Regions from separate parts of the Dongia soli genome, predicted to be linked through region 4. Evidence: riboswitches for the same ligand, from Rfam matches in the RefSeq annotation. Region 4 holds a riboswitch; each other region holds the start of a gene.
What was found. A riboswitch is a leader RNA that binds a small molecule or an ion and turns the genes downstream of it on or off. The one in region 4 is predicted to bind cobalamin.
Positions count from the first base shown of each region.

Region 1: linked by a shared signal. The riboswitch ahead of SMD27_RS17215 (energy-coupling factor ABC transporter permease) and the one ahead of cobU (bifunctional adenosylcobinamide kinase/adenosylcobinamide-phosphate guanylyltransferase) in region 4 are both predicted to bind cobalamin.
Region 2: linked by a shared signal. The riboswitch ahead of SMD27_RS23365 (CbtB domain-containing protein) and the one ahead of cobU (bifunctional adenosylcobinamide kinase/adenosylcobinamide-phosphate guanylyltransferase) in region 4 are both predicted to bind cobalamin.
Region 3: linked by a shared signal. The riboswitch ahead of metE (5-methyltetrahydropteroyltriglutamate--homocysteine S-methyltransferase) and the one ahead of cobU (bifunctional adenosylcobinamide kinase/adenosylcobinamide-phosphate guanylyltransferase) in region 4 are both predicted to bind cobalamin.

Region 1 is NZ_JAXCLW010000005.1:92,187-97,068, forward strand. Features, by position in the region: gene SMD27_RS17195 (type 1 glutamine amidotransferase domain-containing protein) at 1-99, shown strand, start outside; gene SMD27_RS17200 (energy-coupling factor ABC transporter ATP-binding protein) at 131-994, opposite strand; gene cbiQ (cobalt ECF transporter T component CbiQ) at 994-1,737, opposite strand; gene SMD27_RS17210 (energy-coupling factor ABC transporter substrate-binding protein) at 1,724-2,065, opposite strand; gene SMD27_RS17215 (energy-coupling factor ABC transporter permease) at 2,065-2,736, opposite strand; cobalamin riboswitch at 2,800-3,014, opposite strand; gene SMD27_RS17220 (GNAT family N-acetyltransferase) at 3,237-4,178, shown strand; gene SMD27_RS17225 (DUF6796 family protein) at 4,150-4,882, opposite strand, start outside.
Region 2 is NZ_JAXCLW010000014.1:20,720-25,601, reverse strand. Features, by position in the region: gene SMD27_RS23375 (GNAT family N-acetyltransferase) at 1-392, shown strand, start outside; gene SMD27_RS23370 (GNAT family N-acetyltransferase) at 616-1,758, shown strand; cobalamin riboswitch at 1,791-2,009, shown strand; gene SMD27_RS23365 (CbtB domain-containing protein) at 2,145-2,351, shown strand; gene SMD27_RS23360 (CbtA family protein) at 2,388-3,134, shown strand; gene SMD27_RS23355 (hypothetical protein) at 3,786-4,088, opposite strand; gene SMD27_RS23350 (DUF3828 domain-containing protein) at 4,224-4,742, opposite strand.
Region 3 is NZ_JAXCLW010000002.1:255,192-260,073, forward strand. Features, by position in the region: gene metF (methylenetetrahydrofolate reductase [NAD(P)H]) at 1-515, opposite strand, end outside; gene SMD27_RS07770 (ArsR/SmtB family transcription factor) at 512-1,528, opposite strand; cobalamin riboswitch at 1,619-1,832, shown strand; gene metE (5-methyltetrahydropteroyltriglutamate--homocysteine S-methyltransferase) at 2,107-4,404, shown strand; gene SMD27_RS07780 (acyl-CoA thioesterase) at 4,520-4,882, shown strand, end outside.
Region 4 is NZ_JAXCLW010000003.1:315,908-320,789, forward strand. Features, by position in the region: gene cobN (cobaltochelatase subunit CobN) at 1-602, opposite strand, end outside; gene cobW (cobalamin biosynthesis protein CobW) at 633-1,664, opposite strand; gene cobU (bifunctional adenosylcobinamide kinase/adenosylcobinamide-phosphate guanylyltransferase) at 1,683-2,240, opposite strand; cobalamin riboswitch at 2,294-2,512, opposite strand; gene SMD27_RS13575 (NAD(P)-dependent oxidoreductase) at 2,679-3,551, shown strand; gene speB (agmatinase) at 3,630-4,535, shown strand; gene arsC (arsenate reductase (glutaredoxin)) at 4,558-4,882, opposite strand, start outside.

The DNA of each region.
Region 1 (4,882 bases), on a different contig from region 4:
CTCACCAGCCGCAAACCCGATGACATCCCCGCTTTCACCCGTGAGTTGATTTCCCTGCTCAGCAAAGTACGCGCTCAAGGCCAGGACGCTTTTGCTTGAACCGCAGCCTCGACTCATCGCTCATCTAACACTAGACGGAGAGATCCGCCGCGATCCTGTCCATCGTCGCTGTCTCGTGGCCGATGAGCTGGAGGAGATCGCGTCGGGTCCGGGGCAGGGGACCGGTTGCGGGCAGCATGCCGGCGGCACGCATCGCCTGGGCGATCTCCCAGATGAGCGGTGGGCGCATATGCAGGCGGTGCAGCAGGGCCCGATCAGCAAAGATATCCTCCGGCGCGCCGTCGCAGGCGATGCGGCCTTCCCCGAAGATGACGATGCGGTCGGCCCAGCCATAGGCCATGTCGATGTCATGGGTGGTGAGCAGGATCGCCGTCTCCTGGCCGGCAATGCGCCGCAGCGCCGCCATCAGGTGACTGACGCTGAACGGATCAAGCCCGGCACTGGGTTCGTCCAGCAGCAGATAACGCGGCTGCATGGCGACGATGCCGGCAATGGCGACACGCTTGCGCTGGCCGAAGCTCAGCATATGGGTCGGCCGGTCGCGCAGATCCTCGATACGCATCGCCGCCAAAGCAGCATCGACCTGGCCGCGCGCCGCGTTCGGCGCGAGGCCGAGATTGAGCGGCCCGAAGGAAACATCCTCGAAGACGCTGGCGGCGAAAAGCTGGTCGTCGGGATCCTGCAGCACCAGGCCGACCTGCCGGCGCAGATGGCGCAATCCCGCTTTGTCGTAGCGGATCTCTTGTCCATCCAGCCGCACGCTGCCGCGATCCGGCCGGATCGTGCCGTTGAGCAAGGTGAGGAGCGTGGTCTTGCCGGCGCCGTTCGGGCCCAGGATCGCGACTTTTTCGCCCGGCTGCAGCGCGAGGCCGATGCCGGAGACCGCGGCGATCCCGCCGGGATAGCTGTAATCGGCCGCAACGATTTCCAGCATCAGTAACCGACCCGACCGATCATGGCGATGGTGGTGATAAGGGCGGCTGTCCCAGCAAGGCGCACCAGCGATAATTTTTCCTCAAGATCGATGAAGCGCAATTCGCCATCATAGCCGCGCGCCGCCAGACCGGCTTCCACGCGCTGAGCCCGGTTGAGCACGCGCGGCAACAAGGCGGCGAGCAGCAGGCCGAGCGAGCGCAGGCTGCGGCGATAGCCATCATAGCCAAGGCGGTTGGCCTGGGATCGCGAGGAGCTTTCGACGCAATCCAGCGTCAGCCAGATGAAGCGGAACATCATGAGGGCGATATCGCTGGCTTCGGGACCGATGCCGGCCCGGCGCAGCAAGCGCAGGATGTCGGTCAGCGGCGTGGTCAAAGCAAGAAAGAGCAGGGCGGCGACACAAGCGAGGCTGCGCAAGGCGATGAAGCCGGCCGGCAGCAGGGCCGCTTCGGAAAGACCAAGAACCGGCCAGGCGCTATTGAGCTGCAGGGTCACGACCTGCGCCAGGCTGCTGAGGGCGATGAACCCGGCCGGCACGCTGGCGCTGCGCAGGATGTCGCGGCACGAGATACGGGCGCCCCAAAGCAAGAGCGCGGCGCAGCTCACAAGAACGACGCCCTGCGCCATCCAGCCCGGACTGCACAAGGCGGCGGTCATCATGCCGATTGCCAGCGCTGCCTTTTCCAAAGCGGGAAGGCGGCGCCAGCGATTGGTCTGGGCGTTGCGATCAATGAGCCGCATGATCCTGCGGATTGCTGGCAGCTTTGGCCGGACTTCCTTCTTCGGCCAAGCCCCCTGCTTCGGCCAAGCCCCGGCGGCGGCCGAAATAATAGCCGAGCAAGCCGGCGCCGATCGCCGCCTGCAAGGCGAAGAGCAGGCTTTCGATCTCGCTGCTCGGTGGTTCCCAAAGCGGCGCCGCCCAAGGCTTGTAACTGGGATCGAGCGCAGTGATCGCTTGTTCCGCCTGGTTGTCGGAACCGGCGAATTCCGCATCCTTGCCGTGGATCAGCAGCGGTACAACGGCCAGCGCGATGACGGCGGCGAGCAGCCAGAGATTGCGCTTCATCATCACGCGGCCTTCCGGGAAATATTGCTGAGGACCGCCAATTCGCCATTGCTGTATTTCGACAGCAGGTTCCACACCACCACAGTCAGCAGGCCTTCGCTGATCGCCAGCGGCACCTGGGTCACGGCGAAGATGCCGAGGAATTTCGCGGCAGCGCCGATGATGCCGCTTGCCGGATCAGGGAAGGCGATGGCGAGCTGGAAGGAGGTCGTCACATAAGTGGCAAGATCACCCAAAGTGGCGGCGGTGAAGATCGCGATGGTGGTGCCGAGGCCGATCGCCTGGATGCCGCGATAGAGGCCGTAAGCGACGAAGGGGCCGACGATGCCCATGGAGAAGATATTGGCGCCGAGCGTGGTCAGGCCGCCATGAGCCAGCAGCAGCGCCTGGAACAGCAGCACGATCGCCGAAAGCACGGTGGTGACGGTCGGGCCGAACAGCGAGGCGGCAAGGCCGGTGCCGGTCGGATGCGAGCAGCTGCCGGTCACCGATGGCAGTTTCAGCGCCGACAGGACGAAGACATAGGCGCCGGAGGCGGCGAGCAGCATCTTCACCTGCGGATGTTCGCGCACCACACGGGCGATGCGGCGCAGGCCGAGAATGACAAATGGTGCGGATGCGGCAGCCCAGCCGATGCAGTGACTGGCCGGCAGATAGCCTTCCATAATATGCATGATCCCTCCGATGCATGTCCCTCTATCGCGCATCGAGGCATATGCCTCCGGGGTGGAAGGCCGGCGCCGATGCGTCCGATGGCAGGTCTCCTGGCTCGCGGGTTATCGCCTTGCATCGACCTTCCCGGCTCGCGCCAGTGGTACGCTTGGATGCTCGGCTATCCGCTTACAGTTGCGGGGGCAGCCACGGTCTTGGCCCCTTTTGGGTCGTCCGCACCGTGTTCCCTATTAATCCCCTGGACTTCAGCCGTCGGGGAACCATCAGCGGGGCGGATCATGCTCAGGCACCCTTGCGGTGTCAAGCTCGGCAGGGCGAAATCCTTCGCCGTTTTTTACCGGTCTCTCAGGGCGCCGATCAGCCCCGGTTGTCACCTCGGACTTGATCTGCGGTTCATGGTAACAACCGCGCTTGGCCTCGCCCATGGATCCTGAGGTCAAGCCCGAGGATGACGACCTTGTTTGTTTTTAGTGCTCTGCGATGACCATCGCCGGCAGAGTTGGTGGCATGGAGGCGTTTCCTGCCGGCTGTGGTTGAGTTATTGTCGCGCATGCATCCTTATCCGGGCCTCACCTATCGCTGCGACGATCTGACCGACCCGGCCAAGCGGGTGGCCTGGGTCGAGCTGCTGCAGGAGATTTTCGGCATCGATCTCGGTCCCTTCAGCGCCTTGAATATCTGGCCGCCGGATTACCGGGCCTTCTCCTATCTCGACGGCGAGGCCATGGCGGCCAATGTCTCGCTGCGGCCGATGCCGATGATGATCGGTGGGCGCCGGGTGGAGGTGGGGCAGATCCAGTCGGTCGCCACCCGGCCCGCCTATCGACGGCGCGGCCTGTTCGGCGACCTGATGCGGCGCATGCTGGCGGAGGCCGATCGCCATTATGAATGCCAGATGCTTTATACCGTCAGTCCGGATCTCTATATGCCCTTCGGCTTCCGGCCGCTGACCGAGCATTATTTCCGCGGCCAGCTCCATGTCGCGGCCGGTGATGCGGGGGATCTGCGGATCGAACGGCTGGATATCGGCCGGGAAGAGGACCGTGCGACGATCCTCGGTCTCTTCAACCGGCGCCGACCGGTCTCGGATCATTTCGGCCTCTGCGATGATCATGCGATCTTTCTCGCCAATCTGCTGGCCCGGCGCGACTGGCATCTCAGCTTCCTGCCGGCGGAACAGGCATTGATCGTCTGGGAACAGCGCGATCGGACGACAAGGCTGCTCGATATCGTCGCCCCGCGCATTCCGCCGATGGCGTCGATTGCCGCGGCACTTGAACTCAGCGAGATGACGGAGATCAAGATTCTCTTTCCGCCCGACCGCCTCGTCGGCAATCTGACGGCAGCACCCTATAAGACCGACGACAATGTCATCCTGATGGTGCGCGGCCCCTTCGCGATCGAGGGCACGCCCTTCATGCTGCCACCGACGGCGGAATCGTGAAGGCTCTTTGCACGCCGCGTTCTTTCCACAGATAAAATGTCGACAATCCATAAGCGAGCAGGAAGGCGATGTTGATGCCGGCGCCGTTGAGCCAGCTGCACACCGGATGAGGCGCGAGGTGGGGCAGGACATGGGCGACGAGCAGCAAGGTGACCGGGTTGATGATGGCGGCGAACCAGCGCGGATAGAGGCTATAGCCGCGCGCCGTTATGACGGCGAGCAGCGCCATGCCGCAGAACAGCAGGATGTCTGCTGCCAGATAGGCGATCAGCAGGACCCTGTTGAATTGCTGCCCCAGCTCCAGGAAGGCCGGATAGGCTTCTTGTGGCACATTCAGCATCGCCTTATAGACCATGCCGACGAAATAGAAGGCGCCATGCGCCAGCGGCGAATAGGCATTGCCGCAGAGCATCAGCAGGAAGACCAGCGTGGCCAGCACCCGGCCCGCCGGCCGCGCCACCACATAAAGGTGACAGGAGGCGGCAAGGTAAAAGGGAATGGCGAAATTGGCGATCAGCGCGCCGGCCGCCAAACGCGGTTCGGAAGCCGGCAGCATACTTGACAAGCCGCCGAAATCGATCGCCCCGGCATAACGTTGGAGCAGCAGCGGATATTCGTCGGGCGTGGCATGGCTGCCGACAATCAGCATATCGCCGATGATCCAGCAGATAGCGCCGATAATGCCGGCAATACCGGTAAACCGG
Region 2 (4,882 bases), on a different contig from region 4:
GTGATTTCCTGGTGGCCTATCACGCCGATGAGGAGGCCTCGCCGGCATGTCAACTCATGGAGTTGACATTGAACGGCGAACCGCTCGCCGTGCAGCTTTATTTTTGCGGCAAGGTCATTCTGCACGCCGTGATCGCCGGTTTCGATATGCGTTACCAGAAGCAGTCGCCCGGCGTTCTGCTGAACCAACATTTGCTGCGCTGGGCGATGCAGCGCCGGCTCGACTGTTATCTCGGCCTTGGTGCCGAGCAGAACAAAAAGTTCTGGAGCCGCAATGAAGTCGTTGAGATCAAAAGCTACCGCATTTCAGTCAGCTGGTGGGGGCGTGCGGCCACCTGGCTTCGATCGATGAAGCAACGGAACGGCGGCGAAAAATTGCCAAGCGAGTCTTGAGACGGCGGCGGCCGTTTCGGACCCGTATGATCGTTAACACAAGGCGCAGGACTGGAATCTCCGCGGCATGATTTCAATTCCCATCCAGGTCATCTGCGCGGTGCGACATCTTCCGATGTCACCTCGTCTTCCGATACAACCGCATCAGCAAGATTGCGACGCGGTTATGCAACCTGTTATGCTGCGGCCAATCAGACAATGAGCGGCCTTGGGGGCGGGGGAATTGGCTGAACTGGAGCTGGTGAAGAGTCCTGAACGCTTTCGCGTGCTGAAACCGTATTGGGACGATTTGTGGCAGCGCTGTGAGAATGCCGGCGCGTTTCAAAGTTTCGATATCTGCCTGAAGATCTGGGAAGCGATTGCGGCGCCGGCCGGTCGAAAGCTGTGCTGCGTTCTCGGCTGGGATCAGGGGCGCCTGATCGCGGTCTGGCCGCTGGTCACGCAGCGCAAGCTGCTATGGACTTATCTGCGGCCCCTCGAAGCTTATGATGCCGAATGCGCGAGCGCCTTGCTCGATGACGCAATCGACCACGCTCAATGGATCGCGACGGCATGGGCGGCATTGCGACACCAATCCGGCGCCGATATCGCGATACTGCCCCATCTCGAATTGACGTCGCCGATGCAGGCGATCCTGTCAGGCCATCGATTCGAAGAGGAACCCGGTGTTGCCGTCCACGTTCCTTTGCGGGATGAAAGCGGGTGGGAAAGCTATTACGCCTCACTCGGTAAAAGCCATCGTCGTACCCACGCGAAATCAGTGCGGCGTTTGGCTGAGCTCGGCCATATCGAGGCGGAGGTGGTCGAACCTGGCGATCACCGCGGTCCCGCCCTGATCGATTGGCTGCTGGTGCAAAAGCGCATCTGGGCGGAGCGCAACAACAAAAAGGGGCCCTGGCTTTATGCGCGCAGTTTTCGCGACTTCCTGGTCAGCTATCATGCAGACCGCCAGGCCAAACCGGCCTGCCGGCTGATGCTGCTGACATTGAATGGCGAACCGCTTGTCGTGCAGGTGTACTTTTGCGGCCAGCGTACATTGCATGGAATGATCGGGGGATTCGACCCCCGTTACCAGAAACAATCCCCTGGCATCCTGGCGAACGAACATTTGTTGCGCTGGGCCATGGAGCGTCACCTCGACTGCTATCTCGGTCTCGGCGCGGAGCCCAATAAGACGTTCTGGAGCCGCAATCGGGTCACGGAGGTGCGGAGCTATCGCATATCCCTGTCATGGCGCGGCGATGCAGCCAACTGGCTGAGGGCGCTGAAACAGCGGAAGAGTAGCGCAAAATGGGTGAACCCCGTGCCCGAGCCGGAGTCGCAGGAAATAGGTGGAGCAATGGGACGCTCAGAGGCCAGACCCTGACGCCGCCGCGTTGACAGGCAGGCTCGATCGCCGATATCTTGCCGGAAGATGGTTCCCCGACGGCTGAAGTCCAGGGGATTAATAGGGAACACGGTGCGGACGACCCAAAAGGGGCCAAGACCGTGGCTGCCCCCGCAACTGTAAGCGGATAGCCTGCTGCCATCCATGACCACTGGTTCGGGTAACCGGGAAGGTCGGCAAGCAGGCGGTGACCCGCGAGCCAGGAGACCTGCCATCGGCGTTCGGTCGCTCTGCCATGAGCGGGAGCGGGACGGGGTGGTCCGAAACTGGTGATAGCCCTGTTTGTTCTCCGATCTGGCACGGGACGATCGACGCTTCTGTAACCCACGGCACTTTCGCGCGAAGGCCGAACCAGGAGCATCATCATGCAGATCAATTCTTCGACTCTGACTCATACCGTCCAAAACCAGACTGCGATCGGCAGCACCTCCAAGGCCGACGCGAAGCTTGGCATCTTCTGCGCTGCCTTCCTTGGCGTGGCGCTGATCTGGGGAGTGGGTTTCTCCCATATCAACGTTTTCCATAACGCCGCCCACGACACCCGGCATTCGAACGCTTTCCCCTGCCACTAAGACGGCCATCGGGGGCCGTTATCTCGGGGAACGTCCATGGATACATTTCGTCGTTTATTGATCACCGCCGTCCTGGCGGGAGTGATCGCGGGTGTCTTCGTCACCGTCGTGCATCAGATCGCGACCATTCCGGTCATCTTGAAAGCCGAAGTCTTCGAAAAGGCGGCGGAGACGGCACCGGCTGTTGGTAATTCCGCAACGGCCGATGGCTCTGCCATGTCCACCACCGAACATGATCACGCCACCGGCGAGGCGCATGAACATGATGAGGGCGGCTGGGAGCCGAGCGATGGGCTGCAGCGTAATGCCTTCACTGCCGCCGCCGATATCCTGACCGGCATCGGCTTTGCGCTGCTGCTGGCCGCCGCCTATGCGGCGCGGGGGACTGAGATGGATTGGCGCAAGGGTCTGTTCTGGGGTCTCGCCGGCTTCGCCGTCTTCACACTCGCGCCAAGTCTCGGCCTGCCGCCGGAAGTGCCGGGCACCGAAGCTGCCCCTCTGATGCAGCGTCAGGTCTGGTGGGTCGCGACGGTGGCGCTGACCGGTGGCGGCTTGGCGCTGATCTTCCTCACCCGCCAGATCCTCTGGTCGGTGCTGGGTGTCGCGATGATCGTGCTGCCGCATGCCTATGGTGCGCCGCAGCCGGTGGAACACCACAGCGCCGCGCCGGAAGCGCTAGCCCACAGCTTCATCGTCGCCGCGACGATGACCAGCCTGCTCTTCTGGGTGGCGCTGGGGATCCTGACGGGCTTCTTCTTCAAGCGTCAGTTCAAGGCCGCCTGACAGGCGCGCTGTTTCCAAAAGAAAGCCGCCATTCGGGATCCGGGTGGCGGCTTTATATCTGCGCTCGTCAAGGCTAAAGGCGTTCGTACGCCATGCGCTCGCTGAGAATGTTCTGCAAGATCAAGGATTTATCCCGATATGCGGAAGCCATATCTGGCCTCAGGCATTGGATGAGCCCGCAGATTGCGGGATCGACAGACCGGAAGCGGCCGAGCGTGCTTAAATCTGATTGGTTGGTGATAAACCTCAAAAGGTACATTTAACTCTATGATATTGTTGTATCTTCGTGCTTAAAATTGTCGTTCCGAGCGAGCGGATGAAGCCGCTCGGCAGTTAAAGCAACGCGATAACTGATACAATTATCGGCCGGCAGGGGCGGTGCTGCCGGCTTGCCGCAAAGCAAAGGCCTTTGCCGGCTGTCGGGTATGTCGTCCAGCAAAGCGGACAGGCTCCGAAGAAATGGCATCATCGCGGCACCACTGGCTCACGACGGGCCTGAGGTGGCAGCGATTGCGCGGAATCGGCGGACTCTGGCGGGCGGCGGAGATTTGGCAGATAGGCGTCGCACCAGGCCCGCTGCTTCGGGCCAAGGCCGCCGCTCCGCTCTCCATCGGGTGCCTTTCTGTGTTCCTGCATCTTCGCTCCTCTAGCCTAATCGTTGCGGTCAAGTTCGCGTTCATAGATCCGCTGGTCGCGGTTCCAATCGGCAATCAGATTTTCATTGGCCGTGTCCTCGGCCAGGCAGCGCAGGGATTGGAAGCTCCCGGCCGGGCCGATGCCACCGACGCGGTCGATATCATCGACGATGCAGGCAAGCTCGCCGTCTTCATCGGTGACATAGACATCCGCCTCATCGATCCGCCAGCGCCGGCCGTCGCGATAAAACCCCACATGGATGCGGATGCCGTGGAGGCAGACGGTCAGATGCGACATGGCGGCTCGTCGTCGTTGCATTGCTTATTTTGCAACTATATCGCGACAGTTGTTTTTAAGTCAACAAATTTGAATGGTCTGCGATCGCCGGGATTTTCAATCGCACGGGCAGAATGGATGGCTTGTTCGGTGGGAGAAGGGAAGAGGGACGGGGCCTCAGTTGCCGGCGCGCAGCTGGCGGAGGCTTCCTTTCGGCCAGTGAATGTCGTTGATCTTCCATGTCTGGCCGATCTTAACGAGATCCAGCCTGATCGTTACCGGCTGGTCCTGGTTCCTGAAACTCACCTTGGCGGTGGTCTTCTTGGTGGCGGCGTCATCGACATCGATGGTCAGATCGCTGAGCTGCCAATCCTGCGCATCGACGAAGGGATCACCATCCAGTTCCGGCACATCGCCTTTCGCCTGGGCAGCGCGGCTGTCCTCCGCCAGTTTGCGGGCAAGTTCCGGCGTGAAGTAATAGTTAAGGTCGTCGTCGGTGCTCAGGGCGACTCCTTCGGGATCAATGCCCTGATAATGGGCATAAATCGATTCCAGGAAAGCGCGGGCACTTTGCCCGGCAGTGAAGCCCGGCGTCGCCAACAGGATGCTTGCAAGCAGCAGGGCGGGCAACAGCAGCGCGGTGCGGGAAAACGGTGCAAAAGAGTATTTAGGAAAGAAACCGAAGCCAGGGCGCATCCTCTTCTCTCCGTCTCCGCCTGTGACACCGGTCTTAACGTAGCAACCAGCCGGAGCGGTATCAACCGGGCGGGCTGTGACTGCTGTCACCCAATTCCACCGACGCCTGCGGGTAATCGACTTTCGTCTTAAGGATGTTT
Region 3 (4,882 bases), on a different contig from region 4:
AATTGCGAGATTGCCCTTATGGCGCCGGCATTCAACTTCTGCTTCAGATTGAAGAGGTCGGCCAGCCGGTCGTGCGACTCCGGATGGATTTCAGGATAGCAACCGACCGAAATTTCGAAATCGGCTAGGTCGCGCAGCGCTGCGACCAATTCGGCGGCATACTTGTATCCCGCCGGATGAGGGTGAAAGGGCGTGCCGGCTTCGGCCATGTCGCCGCGCAAGGCAACGATGTGTCGGATACCCTCGGCCCACCAATGACGTGCGATGTCGAGAGTCTCGTTACGCGACAGGGCAACACAGGTAAGATGCGCCGCCGGGGTCAAAGAAGTCTGTCGCTGGACATGTGCCAACGCGATGTCGCTGCCCCGCCTTGCGCTGCCGCCGGCGCCGTAGGTTACGGAACAGAAACGGGGTTGCAGCTTCTTCAGGCGGGTGAGCGTCTGGTCGAACTGATTCCATCCGGCGGCGTCACGCGGTGGAAATATCTCGATGGAAAAGGTGACCGCTTTGTTCATGCACTCCTCCCTTTCGGTGCAGCGGTTTTGGTGGTTTTCGCGTTCCGCTTCCTGGGCGATGCTGGAGCGCTTGCGATCGCATCATTTGCCGGGCGCCGGGCGGACCATAGCACGACGGTCAGTTCGCCACCGGTCAGATGACGAGGGCGGCTTGGTACCAGCCCTGCCTTGCGATACCAGTCCGCAATCTGGCTATCGCCGAAGCCAAGCCAGCGATGCGCCTGTTCTTCTCGCAACGCCACGAGCTCGTGGGTGGCGAAATCGACGACGACCAGTTGGCCGCCGGGCCGCAAGACCCGCGCGGCCTCGCCCAGCACCGCATCCGGCCGGTCAGCAAAATGCAGCACCATATTCAAGGTAACGGCGTCGAAGCTCTCTTTATCGAAGGGGAGGGTCATCATATCGGCCTGCCGGACCTGACAGTGCCGATGGCCGGCACGAAAGAGATTGTGCCTAGCCACCTGGAGCATCTCGCGCGAGCGGTCGATGCCGATCGCGGCCGGCACTTGAGCGGCCAGCAGCAGCAGCACATGGCCGGCGCCGGTGCCGATATCGAGCAGGCTAGCGATCGGCCTTCCCGAGAGCGCGGCCATCAGCTCCTTGTCGACGCGTTCCTGATCGGTATGGAGAGCCCTGATATGCTCCCAGTCGCCGGCATGTTGGCGAAAGTAATCAGCAACGCGCGTTGCCCAGCCTTCGGAGATCGATTCCAGACGCTCTAGGTCCATTGAATGGCGGCGATCTTCGGGCGGCAACAAATCGACGATCAGCCGGGCGATCTCACTGCCAGCCCCCCCTTCGGGCAAGCGATACCAGGCCCAGGGGCCTTCCTGATTCCGCTGCAGGAGATTGGCTTCGACCAGCAGTTTCAAATGCCGGGAGATGCGTGGCTGGGACTGGCCCAGAACGTCACAGAGGTCGCTGACTGTCAGTTCGGCATGCGCGCAAAGCCCCAGTATCCGCAGCCGCGTGGGCTCCGCTGCCGCTCGCAACCCTTTGAGAATGTCGTCCATTCAGCCTCCCGTCACGATCATATGCATCATCATATAAAGATATCTTTATGTCATTATGTATTTTCACCTTGACTTGAAGGTGGGTTGACGTAGCATGGGTTTGTCCACGGTTCCTCGGACATTGATGCCGAGGCTAAGAGGGAATCCGGAAAACCGGAGCTGCCCAGCAACTGTAAGCGATGAGCTGCTTTGATCGGTCGATGCCACCGATGGCCCGATGGGCATTGGGAAGGCGGACTCGGGGAAAAATGATCAGCAGCGTTGAGTCGTCAGCCAGGAGACCTGCCGTGCACGAGACGTTGCCGGGCGGGGTGTCCCGGTAAGTCGCTTTGTGATGGCAGGCGCTTCGCCTGCGCCGATCGTTTCATGCGTCTGCACGGCCCATGCTTCCAATTTGTTGGAGGGCGCCGATGTTCATCAGCGGATCAACGAACCGATTTTCGAATGGCCGGCCGGCCTCGATGCCGCCACCTTAGCGTGCCGACCGATATATCGGCCGCGTCGAATAGCTTTACTTCGCTCATTCATAGCTGCGACCGGTACGTCCCTTTGAAGCGGCGGTCGCGGAGGGAGTCCTCATGTCTATTCAAGTCGCTAATCTCGGTTTTCCCCGCATTGGCTTGCATCGCGAGCTCAAGACAGCACTTGAGAGCTATTGGTCCGGTAAAAGTGATGCCCAGGCTTTGCTGGATAGCGCGGCGCAATTGCGCGCGGCGCATTGGCAGCAGCAAAAGGCTTTAGGCGTCACGTATATCCCCAGCAATGATTTCTCGCTCTATGACCATGTGCTGGATGCCAGCGTGATGGTTGGGGCAATACCGGATATCTATGGCTGGGAAGGTGGCGATGTTCCGCTTGAGACCTATTTCGCGCTGGCGCGTGGATCCTCTGCTGTGCCGGCCTTGGAAATGACCAAATGGTTCGACACCAATTACCATTACATGGTCCCCGAATTGACGCGCGATCAGGCTTTCTGCCTGGCATCGACCAAGCCTCTGGACGAGTTTCTCGAAGCCAAGGCGCTTGGCATCGAAACGAGGCCGGTTCTGCTGGGGCCCGTGACATATCTTAAGTTGGCAAAGAGCAAGGAGCCGGGCTTCGATCCTTTGATCCTCCTGCCCGAGCTGCTGCCGGTTTATGCGGAAATCTTGCGCCATTTGGCCGTTGCGGGAGCGGACTGGGTGCAGATTGATGAGCCAGCCTTGGTTCTCGACCTCGACGACCGGTCGCGTACCGCTTTCCGCACGGCTTATGACCAGCTCACGGCGGTGGCGCCGAAACTCAAAATCATGCTGACCACTTATTTCGGCGGTCTTGACGACAATCTTTCCACCATCTTGCGCCTGCCCATAGCGGGTCTGCATCTCGATCTCGTCCGTGGACCCGAACAACTCGAGCTCGTCACGGCGATGGCTCCCGCCGATCTCGTCTTGTCGCTGGGGATCATCGACGGGCGCAATGTCTGGCGGAACGATCTAGAGGAGTGGGCCCAAAAGCTGCGTCCGGTGATCGAAGCGCGCGGCGCGGACAAGTTCATCCTCGCCCCGTCCTGTTCGCTTCTGCACGTGCCGATCGATCTCGACCTGGAACAAGACCTCGAAGCCGATGTGAAATCCTGGTTGGCTTTTGCCGTCCAGAAGCTGGGCGAACTGGGCGCACTGGCTCAAGTGCTGAGCGGCACGGGGGAGGGGGCGCAGGATAAACTGGCAGAAGCGGGGCGCGTCTTGGCGCTGCGCCGTGCTTCGCCTAAAACACGCAATCGCCAAGTGCGCGATCGCTTGGCCGATGTGACATCCGCGCAAAGACGGCGGTGGAGCGAGTTCGCTGACAGATGGCGACTCCAGCAGGCGCAATTATCCCTGCCGGCACTGCCGACCACGACAATCGGCTCTTTTCCGCAAACCGAAGCTGTCCGCAAGGCCAGGGCTTCCCATGCGCGCGGCCAGCTCTCCGATGCGGATTATGAGGCTTTCTTGCGTAAAGAGACCGAGGCGGCCATTCGCTGGCAGGAAGAAATCGGCCTCGACGTGCTGGTCCATGGTGAGTTCGAGCGCAATGACATGGTGCAATATTTCGGCGAGCAGTTGATAGGCTTCGCCTTTACCAAGCATGGCTGGGTGCAAAGCTATGGCTCGCGTTGCGTCCGTCCGCCGATCATCTTCGGCGATGTTGCGCGCCCGCAACCGATGACAGTGGCCTGGACGACCTATGCCCAGGCGCAAACCAAGCGGCCGGTCAAGGGCATGCTGACCGGTCCGATCACGATGCTGCAATGGTCCTTCGTTCGTGACGATTTGGGACGCGACGAAGTTTGCCGCCAGATTGCCTTGGCACTGCGCGACGAAGTTTGTGATCTGGAAGCCAATGGCATTGGCATCATCCAGGTGGACGAACCGGCCATCCGCGAAGGCCTGCCGCTTCGCCGTGCCGATTGGAATGCCTATCTCGACTGGGCCGTGGACTGTTTCCGTCTCGCCACGTCCGGGGTCGCCGACCGGACGCAAATCCACACGCATATGTGCTATTCAGAGTTCAACGACATTATCGATGCCATTGGCCGTATGGATGCTGACGTCATTTCGATCGAGACTGCGCGATCGAAGATGGAATTGCTGGAAGCCTTCACAAGCTATCACTATCCCAACCAGATCGGACCTGGCGTATATGACATCCATGCACCGCGTTGCCCGAGCCGTGAGGAGATCCTCGCTCTCCTGGCCAAGGCGGCGCAGCATTTGTCGGCCGATCAGCTCTGGGTCAATCCGGATTGCGGCTTGAAGACGCGAAGCTGGGAAGAGGTTCGGCCGGCTCTGGCCAACATGGTTGCGGCGGCCCGGCAATTCCGCGCAGAGAGCAAATTGACGGCGGCACAATAACCCGCTCCAAGCGTAACGATCCCCACCGCCAGCAGTATTCGCTGGCGGTTTTTTTTCATACGGCCGTGATATGAGTGAGGCGCCGATAGGGCGTCTTGATAATAAGGATTACAGAATGGCGGATCAAAATCCGGTCGAAACCTTACCAACATCCGAGCCTGCCTTGCGAGCGATTGCGATGCCGGCGGATACCAATCCGCAGGGCGACATTTTCGGTGGCTGGCTGTTGTCGCAAATGGATTTGGCCGGCAGCACGGCGGCGATCCGGCGGGCAAAGGGACGTGTCGCGACCGTGGCCGTGACCAGCATGACCTTTCGGCGCCCGGTTTTTGTCGGGGATGAGCTATCTTGCTACGCACAGGTAATGAAGGTCGGCAACACCTCGGTTACGGTTAAAATTGAAAGCTGGGTACGTCGTGGCATCGGCGATGACCCGATCAAGGTGACTGAGGGGATATTCACTTACGTAGCGATCGGT
Region 4 (4,882 bases):
TGCGGCTTCCAAACAGCCTGCAAATCATCGAGACGCAGAATCTGGCGGCCCGGCCAATAAAGGCCAGCACGGAGCAGCGGTCGGGGTTCCTGCCAATCGCTCTCTCGGCCGGTCAGGCTGGCGCCATAAGCCAGCAATTGCCGCGCATTTTCGACACCACCTTGCACAAGATACTGCCAGAGGCGATGCACGGCTTCCGCCGGCAAGGTCGATTGCTCGGATAGTTCGGGATCCGGCTGATCGTCGCCCGGCAGCAAGGCCAAAGCGATGCCGCGCTGGCGGCAGATCGCTGTTACCTGTTCGATGCCATAGGGCCAGTAGCGCACGCCACCCAGCACACGCACCACCACCAGGCGGGCATGAGCAATGATGTCTTCGACATAGGTGTCGATGCTGAGATTATGGCCAAGCTGCAGCAAGCTGGCGAGACGCAGGCTGGGCGTCGAAGCATCCTGCCTGCTGATCTCCGCTTGAGCGGCAGCGAGGCAGGCGAGCTCCGTATCGGCGGCACTGAGAACGACGATATCACCCGGTGTCTGACCGAGATCAATCGCTTCCGACCCGTCGGCGATGACACCCGGTTTGGCCGCCAGAAGATGCATCGGTCTGCCCTTCCCCGTCCAATCGCGCTTTTAGAGAGCCAGCGCGCGCGCGATGGAGTCGCGATCGAGCCCCTTGAGGCCGATGACGACGAGACGACCGTTCCGTGCTTCACCGGCCTCCCAGGCGCGGTCGTAATAATGCTGCACCCGACTGCCCACACCCTGGAGCACCAGCCGCATCTCCTTACCGGCAACATTGAGGAAGCCCTTCACCCGCAGGATGTCATGGCGTTCGATGGTCGGCAGGAGCTTTTGCAGCAATTGATCCGGCGAGGTGAGCTGCGGCAGATCGAGATGGAAGCTCTCGAAATCATCATGATCATGATCCTCGCCTTCCAACTCGTGATGCGAAGGCCGGCTGTCGAGATCGTCTTCGGCACCGGCACCGATGCCGAGCAAAATGGCCGGATCGATCGCGCCGAAACTGGCAGGCAAGATCTTGGCGCGACGCTGCAATTCCTTGTTGATCGCCGCTTCCGCCGCCTGACGGGCGGTATCGTCCATCAGGTCGCTCTTATTGAGGACGATGAGGTCGGCACAATTGATCTGGTCTTCGAACAATTCGGCCAGCGGGCTGTCGTGGTCGAGATTGTCATCGGCGGCGCGCTGCTGATCGACCGCATCCGGATTGTCGGCAAAACGGCCGGCGGCAGCGGCCGGCCCGTCGACCACAGCCACGACACCGTCGACCGTCACGCGCGTGCGCACTTCCGGCCAGTTAAAGGCTCGGACCAGCGGCTTTGGTAAAGCGAGGCCGGAGGTTTCGATAACGATATGTTCCGGCGGCTGCGGCCGGTTGAGCAGGATCTGCATGGTCGGCAGGAAGTCATCCGCGACGGTGCAGCAGATGCAGCCATTGGCGAGTTCGACGATGTTTTCTTCCGGGCAGCCTTCGATCTTGCAGGCCTTGACGATTTCGCCGTCGACGCCGGTTTCACCGAATTCATTGATGATGAGGGCAATGCGCCGGCCCTTTGCATTCTTCAGCAGGTTCTGGATCAGGCTGGTCTTGCCGGCGCCGAGAAAGCCGGTCACCACGGTTGCCGGAATTTTTGTGCTCATGTCCTAAGCCCCTTCGGATTACTTCAGTTTCAGCGGCAATCCCGCCGCGATGAAAAACACCTGATCCGCCGCCGCCGCCAGCCGCTGATTGAGGCGTCCGGCGTGATCGCGGAACGCCCGCGCCAAGGCATTATCCGGCACGATCCCAAGCCCTACTTCATTGGCAACGAAGACGACCGGCCCGCCCAGTTGCGGCAGGGCCGCGATCAACTGCGCCGTTTCCGCCTGGATATCGCGTCCGGCACCCATCAGGTTGCTCAGCCAGAGCGTCAGGCAATCCACCAGGATGGCATCGCCTTGCTCGGTTTCTCGGACCATGACGCCGGCAATATCGAGCGGCGCCTCCATGGTGCGCCAGCCGTCGCCACGCTGCGCCTTATGCAGGCGTACGCGTTCCGCCATTTCCTCGTCATAGATTTCCGCCGTCGCCAGATAGACGCGCTGCCGTGCCTCGCGATGCAAAAGCTGCTCAGCGAACCGGCTCTTGCCAGAGCGCGCGCCGCCAAGCACCAGCGTCACCGGCGGCAAGCTGGCGGATGTCATGGCATAGGCGGCTTTGGATGTCCCACGCGACATGGAATCAGTCCTTTCCTCCCACCGAGGTGGCTGAGTTTGGTTTCGGGCCGCCGAGGTTTCCTGACTCGATCGCCGGCAAGGGCTGACGCCCTAACCAGAATGGAGCACCTTCCCAGCACCTTGCGGCGCCAGTGGCTGTCGCGCTGCCATTCCACCGATCGGCCACTGGTCGCGGCCGTCGCTTGAACGATCCTACAGTTGCGGGGGCAGTGCCGGCCTAGCCGGCGGACGATCACCCGTGACGTGATCAAAACCGGCGCACCAGCTTCCCTCCTGCGGTGGCGCCAACCTATCGGAGGCAATCCGCCATTTCCACCTTTTTCCCGGGTCAATGGATAAGACTATTTTCTTATGTCGGTATCTTGCCTCGGCCTAACTTGTTTCAAACTGTCTCGCGTGACATGGTTCCGGCATCAAGCATCTCCATCCGGTAGTTAAATGCCCGCCAAGCCAAAGATCGCGTTTCTCGGAATCGGCCTGATGGGGTTGCCGATGGCCGAGAACCTGCTCCGCGCCGGCTTTCCCTTGATCGCCTGGAACCGCACCGCTGCGAAGCTCGCGCCATTAGAGGCCTTGGGCGGCGAAGCGGCATCCAGCCCAGCCGACGCCGCAACGAATGCGGATATCATCATCACCATGCTGCTCAATGGCGATGTGGTTGAGCAGATTTTGGCGGAGATCGAGCCGCAATTGCGACCCGGCCAGCTGCTGATCGATATGAGCTCCATCGCCCCGCGCATGGCGCGCGGCCACGCTCATCGCCTGGCACAAAGGCACATCGACTATCTCGACGCCCCCGTCTCCGGCGGCACGGTGGGCGCCGTGGAAGCAAAGCTCGCCGTCATGGCCGGCGGTGACGAGACGATCTTCCAGCGCGCCCAGCCGGTCTTTGCGGCCCTCGGTAAATCGACGCTGGTCGGTCCCCATGGCGCCGGCCAACTCGCCAAACTTGCAAATCAAGCCATTGTCGGCATCACCATCGGCGCCGTCGCCGAGGCGCTGCTGCTGGCGAAACAGGGCGGCGCCGATCCGGCCGCGGTGCGCCACGCCATCACCGGCGGCTTCGCCGATAGCCGCATCCTGGCGGTGCATGGCGAGCGCATGATCACGGGCAATTTCAAGCCGGGCGGCACCGTCGCCACCCAGATCAAGGATTTGCGCAATATCCTCGACGAAGCCGCGGCCCTGAATCTCGATCTTCCCTTCATCCGGCTTGCTTATGAGCTGTTCCAGCGAGCAGCCGAGCGCGGCGATGGCGAGCTCGACCACAGCGCGCTTTATCGCCAGCTGGCTGCCATGAACAAGCTGTGACAGCTTTCGGCCGGCGATTGCGCCTGCCATCATGATCGCTATGATGCGCCCGGATGCGATGTTAAAGGAGTATGTCACATGGCCGGTGTACCGACTTTCGCCAGCTATCCAAGCTTTTTGTCGGTGCGCAAGACGACGCCGGATGCGCGTTTCTGCGTTGCCGGGATACCTTATGACATTGCCACCAGCTTCCGTCCCGGCGCCCGTTTCGGCCCTAATGCAATCCGCCAGATCAGCCGCATGCTGCTGGATGGCGAGAATCCCCATGACTGGAGCGATATCAGCGATCTGGACATTGCCGATCTGGGCGATTTCGACATCCGCATCGGCGATGTGCCTGAAAGCATGAAGATGATCGAGGCCCAGGCCTCGGCGATCGATCATCTGATCACTTTGGGCGGTGATCATTCCATCACCTTGCCGCTGCTGCGCGCTCTGGCGAAGAAGCAGGGACCGGTCGGTCTCGTTCATTTCGATGCACATATCGATACCTGGCCCGACACTTTCGGCCAGGTCCACGGCCACGGTTCCGTCTTCTATCACGCGATCAACGAAGGTCTGGTCGATCCGCAGCGTATGATCCAGGTCGGCATCCGCTCACCGGTACAGAAGACTGTCCATGACTGGACCACCGGCAAGGGCGTCGAAATCATTTCCGGTCCGGAAATGCATCGGACCACGCCTGACGAGATCGCGCGGCGCATCAAGGAGAAGGTCGGCACCGGCAAGACCTATCTCAGCTTCGATATCGATTGCATCGATCCGTCGCAGGCGCCCGGCACAGGCACGCCGGAAATCGGCGGGGCGCAGACCTGGCAGATCCTGGCGATCCTGCGGCAGCTGCGCGGCATCCGCTTTGTCGGCATGGATGTGGTCGAGGTTGCGCCGGCCTATGACCATGCCGAGATCACCTCGCTCGCGGCGGCCACCATCGCCTGGCAGTATCTCTGCCTGCAGGCGGGCGATAGCGACGCCACGCGCTAAATAAGAATTGGGCGTTAAAGGATCAGACGACTTCCCACACCTTTTCCGGCGGGCGGCACAGAACCGCCGCCTCGTCGGTGATGACGATCGGCCGTTCGATGAGGACCGGCTCTGCCACCATTTTCGCGATCAGATCGTCATTCTTCAGTTTGGCGACATCACCTAGGGCTTCATAAGCATCGCCCTTGCGCCGAAGAATATCGGCCGCCTTGGCCCCGCCCATCAGCTTCAAGATGCGCTTTAGCTCCGTGGCACTCGGCGGCGTTTTCAGGTATTCGATCACTTTGGGCTCGATGCCTTTTTCCTTGAGCCAGCCCAGCACCTTGCGTGACGTGCTGCAATTGGGA